2 regions of the Microbacterium luteolum genome follow, and region 1 is predicted to be linked to the other one. Evidence: predicted binding sites of a transcription regulator. Region 1 holds the regulator's gene; the other holds the start of a gene.
What was found. The regulator LexA, encoded in region 1, represses DNA repair genes until DNA is damaged. The targets are predictions, from matches to a motif close to TCGAACANNTGTTCGA.

Region 1 (2,398 bases):
GTCGTCGAGGATGTCGCTCGCGACGGCGTCGGGAACCGGATGCGTATTCTCGTTGACGTTCAGCGCGATCGGGAGTGGTGCCTGCGGCGCACCGTACGGGGTGAGCCCGCGCAGATCATCACGGAGCGGGAGGGCGTCGAGTGAGGAAGTCACCCTTCCATGCTAGGCCGCGTGCCCACCGCGTGACGTCAGTCCGCGTACTGCGCCGGGATCGCGAGCTCCTGGCCGATCTGCAGTGCTCCACCGCGCAGCATGTTGAGCCGGCTGATCTCGCCGATCACATCGCGCGGGTCGGCGGTCGGGGCGACCGTGTTCGCGATCGACCAGAGCGTATCGCCCGGGAGGACCGTCACCGTCTGGAAGTCGGCCGTGCCGAAGCTGCCTGCGGTGTCGTCGCTCGCGGCGATGGCGCTACCACCACTGATCGCTGCGACCGCGATGCCGATCGCGAGCGGAACCGCGGCGACGGCCAGCAGGACGCCACGGCCACGAGCGGTCAGTCGCAACCGCGACCGCGTCGCCGGACGTGCCGGGATGACCGCTGCGGTGCTGATGCTGATGCTGCTCATGTCGGGCTCCTTACCCTGTCCCCGTCGGCTGGGCCGGCGGTGAAGTTGGCGTAGCGTTCGCATTCGCGTCTCGGCCGGGAGCCGTGAATGCGAAGCTACGTTCCGAAGATATCTTCGAGTTCGAACATCTGTCAACTGTTCTTCGAAATCGGATCCCCGAATCTTCCGACACGCTCGAACAGATCTTCCAGATCAGCCCGATACTCGGATACGGTTTCGATAAGAACACCCCACCACGGGCCTCCGACATTCGAAGAGGAACGTCGGATCGCGTACTGAAGGAGCATCATGAGCGAGAACTCAGCCCCGGAGCAGGAGGCTCCTCGGACGCGCCGTCGGAAGAGCCTCAGCCCGAAGCAGATGGCGATCCTCGAGGTCATCCAGACCTCCATCGCCCACCACGGCTACCCGCCGAGCATGCGCGAGATCGGCGACGCGGTCGGGCTCAAGTCGCTCTCGAGCGTGACCCACCAGCTCGGTCAGCTCGAGCTGAGCGGCTACCTGCGCCGCGACCCCGGCAAGACCCGCGCGATGGAGGTGCTGATCGACCTTCCCGGCACGAGCGGCGAGAACCCGGCAGACGTGGCCACGCCCGTCGGTGACGCCGCACTCGTCCCCCTCGTCGGCCGGATCGCGGCGGGCGTACCCATCACCGCGGAGCAGCAGGTCGAGGAGATCTTCCCTCTCCCCCGCCAGCTCGTGGGCAAGGGCGACCTCTTCATGCTCAAGGTCTCCGGCGAGTCGATGATCGATGCGGCGATCTGCGACGGCGACTGGGTCGTCATCCGCGCGCAGAACAGCGCGGAGAACGGCGAGATCGTCGCCGCCATGCTCGACGACGAGGCGACGGTGAAGACCTTCCGCCGCCGCGACGGGCACACCTGGCTGCTCCCCCGCAACTCCGCGTTCGAGCCCATCCTCGGCGACGAGGCCACCGTGCTCGGCAAGGTCGTGGCGGTGCTCCGCGCGGTCTGACCGGCATGGCCGACCGGCATCCGTCGATCACGACCACGAAAGCCGCCCTCCTGGACGTTCAGAAGGGCGGCTTTCGCTTTCACAGCGTGCCCGGACATGCACAGCTCACGCGCCGCAGCGCATGCCGCCTAGGCTCGAAACATGTCGTCACCGTACGGTTCCTGGCCTTCCCCCTTCTCCGCCGCATCCGTCGCGGCATCCGCTCCTCGCATCGACGGCGCACGGTTCGTCGGCTCGGAGATCTGGTGGGGCGAGTCGGTCCCTGCCGAGGGAGGGCGCGTGACCGTCCGCAGCTCGAGCGGCGCGGTGATCCTCCCCGCGCCGTGGAGTGCGCGGTCGCGCGTGCACGAGTACGGGGGCGGTGCCTGGACGGCGGATGCCGATGGCACGCTGTACTTCGTCGACGCGGGCGACCAGCGCGTGTACCGGCTCGTGCCCGGTGCAGCGCCGATGCCGCTCACCGCCGCGGGGCCATCGCACGGTGGGCTCAGCCTGCAGCAGGGGCGCCTTCTCGCCGTGCGGGAGGACCTTCGGGGAGATCCGCAGATCCGCGGGATCGTGGAGATCCCGACGGACGGGTCTGCGGCGGACGATCCGACGGCGATCGGCGTCCTGGTGCAGGGCAGTGCGTTCTTCGTGCATCCCGCTCTCTCCCCCGATGGGGCACGGATCGCGTGGGTCGAGTGGAGCGGGGTGCGGATGCCGTGGGAGAGTGCACTCCTGTCGGTCACGACGATCGAGAACCAGTCGTTCGCATCGGTCTCGACCACCGCCGCCCTCCAGCCCGAATGGCTCAGCGACACCGAGCTGCTCTACGCCGACGACCCGACCGGCCGCTGGCAGTTGCAGCGTCT
Region 2 (2,398 bases), on a different contig from region 1:
CGTGCGGCCGACGTCGGGATATCGACGACAGGGATCGCCGGCCCGGATTCACCGGACGGCCAACCGGTCGGGACCGTGCACATCGGAGTCGTCACGCCCTTCGCCACGCAGACGCGGGAGCTGCACCTCGATGGCGACCGCGCCGCGATCCGTGCGCATTCCGTCTCCGACGCGCTCGGATTCCTGCTCGAGATGCTGCAGGAATAGTGGCGCGCATTCTGCGGTTATCTCCGATGTGCTCACATTGAAACCACAGAGTGCAGGGGTAGATTCTGTGCAAGCCAAGGGGACTAGACTGGCTGTCTCATCGAGGGGGAACTCGGTGAATATAACGGGGAGGAGGTTCCGATGATTCTTGTACGACAGGAAATCGGCGATGTGCTGAGGGACTTCCGCCTGCAGAAGGGGCGCACCCTCCGGCAGGTCGCAAGCAAGGCTTCTGTCGCGCTCGGATACCTCAGTGAGGTCGAGCGGGGTCAGAAAGAGGCGTCGAGCGAGATCCTCGCCTCCGTCGCCGATGCGCTCGACGTACCCATCTCGACGATCATGCGCGAGGTCGGCGATCGCATCTCCGTGCTCGAGGGCATCCAGGTGTTCCCGGATGTCGTCCCCGATGACCTCGTGGCGTCGATCGAGCCCGAGCTCTCCCTGCACTGACCGTCTGCCGGCCCGGAGACAGGATGCGTCGTAGCGAGTTCCTTCGTGCCGTCGAGACGGAGTTCCAGGCCCGTGCCTCGTCGTTGGTGAACGATCTCGTTCTCGGTGCGCTCGGCAACCGGACCGCCGTCGAGGCTCTCGCCGACGGTGCACCGCCCCGCGACATCTGGCTCGCGCTCTGCGCGGAGATGGACGTGCCGGACAACCGGCGACACGGCGTCGGCCGTCAGGAACCTCGGCGTCGCTGACGTCTCGCGTCCCGTTCGAGTCGTGCGGTATCCGACACGCCGATCGCGGCGTGTCGTCGAAGATCTGTTCGAAGCGGGCGTAGTCTTCTGCACAAGTGGTCTCTGAGTTTCGTTCCACACGGTTCCCGGATACTCCGATGCAATGTCGGAGGCTCCTTCTACGGTGAGGAACAGGCCCAGAGCCATACGCCTTGTCGGAGAGCTACTCCCAGTCGGGAGTGCCGCGGCAGCCTACAGGCGGCACCACGCGAACAGAAGGAGCAGACCATGCCATCACCCGCCGACCGCGAGAAGTCCCTCGAGACAGCACTCGCCCAGATCGACCGCCAGTTCGGCAAGGGCTCGGTCATGCGCCTGGGAAGCGATGATCGCGCCCCTGTGGCCGTCATCCCGACCGGCTCCATCGCCCTCGACGTCGCTCTCGGCGTCGGAGGTCTTCCGCGTGGTCGCATCGTAGAGATCTACGGACCGGAGTCCTCCGGTAAGACGACGCTGACCCTCCACGCGATCGCGAACGCGCAGCGTGCCGGCGGCATCGCCGCATTCATCGATGCCGAGCACGCGCTCGACCCCGACTACGCGGCCAAGCTCGGCGTCGACATCGACGCGCTCCTCGTCTCGCAGCCCGACACGGGTGAGCAGGCACTCGAGATCGCCGACATGCTCGTGCGCTCCGGTGCGATCGACCTCATCGTCATCGACTCGGTGGCGGCTCTCGTGCCCCGTGCCGAGATCGAGGGCGAGATGGGCGACTCGCACGTGGGTCTGCAGGCGCGACTGATGTCGCAGGCTCTGCGAAAGCTCACCGGTGGTCTCAACCAGACGAACACCACGATGATCTTCATCAACCAGCTGCGCGAGAAGATCGGTGTCTTCTTCGGCTCTCCCGAGACCACGGCCGGTGGTAAGGCTCTGAAGTTCTACGCATCGGTGCGACTCGACATCCGTCGAATCGAGACGCTGAAGGACGGCACGGATGCGGTCGGAAACCGCACCAGGGTCAAGGTCGTCAAGAACAAGATGGCGCCGCCCTTCAAGCAGGCCGAGTTCGACATCCTCTACGGTGTCGGCATCTCGCGCGAAGGCAGCCTGATCGACTTCGGCGTCGAGCACGGCATCGTGAAGAAGTCGGGCTCCTGGTACACCTACGACGGTGACCAGCTGGGCCAGGGCAAGGAGAACGCCCGCACCTTCCTGCTCAACAACCCCGACGTCGCTCTGGCGATCGAGACGCAGATCAAGCAGAAGCTCGGCATCGGCGGGCACGTCGCACCCGAGGCCCCCGTGGCTGCTGACGAGCTCGCCGAGCGTCGTCCGGCCTGATGAGTGACACACGTGGGGGCGATTCCGAGCGGATCGCCCCCATCATTCCTCTCTTCGGCAAGAAGACCGCCGGCTCCGAGAACGCGCCTGCGTCGAAGTCGTCGTCTGCGGCTGATGCAGGCACAGGTGAAGCGGTCGTGCCACGCCGTACCGGCGATTCCGGACTGTGG

Region 2: the regulator LexA is predicted to act here: its motif matches at 962-977, upstream of recA (recombinase RecA).

The regions. Positions count from the first base shown of each region.
Region 1 covers NZ_BAAAUN010000002.1:243,898-246,295, reverse strand. Annotated here, with positions in the region: gene ABD648_RS20005 (histidinol-phosphate transaminase) at 1-153, opposite strand, end outside; gene ABD648_RS20000 (LysM peptidoglycan-binding domain-containing protein) at 189-569, opposite strand; gene lexA (transcriptional repressor LexA) at 858-1,544, shown strand; gene ABD648_RS19990 (alpha/beta hydrolase family protein) at 1,686-2,398, shown strand, end outside.
Region 2 covers NZ_BAAAUN010000001.1:764,856-767,253, reverse strand. Annotated here, with positions in the region: gene ABD648_RS03805 (CinA family protein) at 1-207, shown strand, start outside; gene ABD648_RS03800 (helix-turn-helix domain-containing protein) at 349-657, shown strand; gene ABD648_RS03795 (DUF3046 domain-containing protein) at 681-905, shown strand; gene recA (recombinase RecA) at 1,173-2,228, shown strand; gene ABD648_RS03785 (regulatory protein RecX) at 2,228-2,398, shown strand, end outside.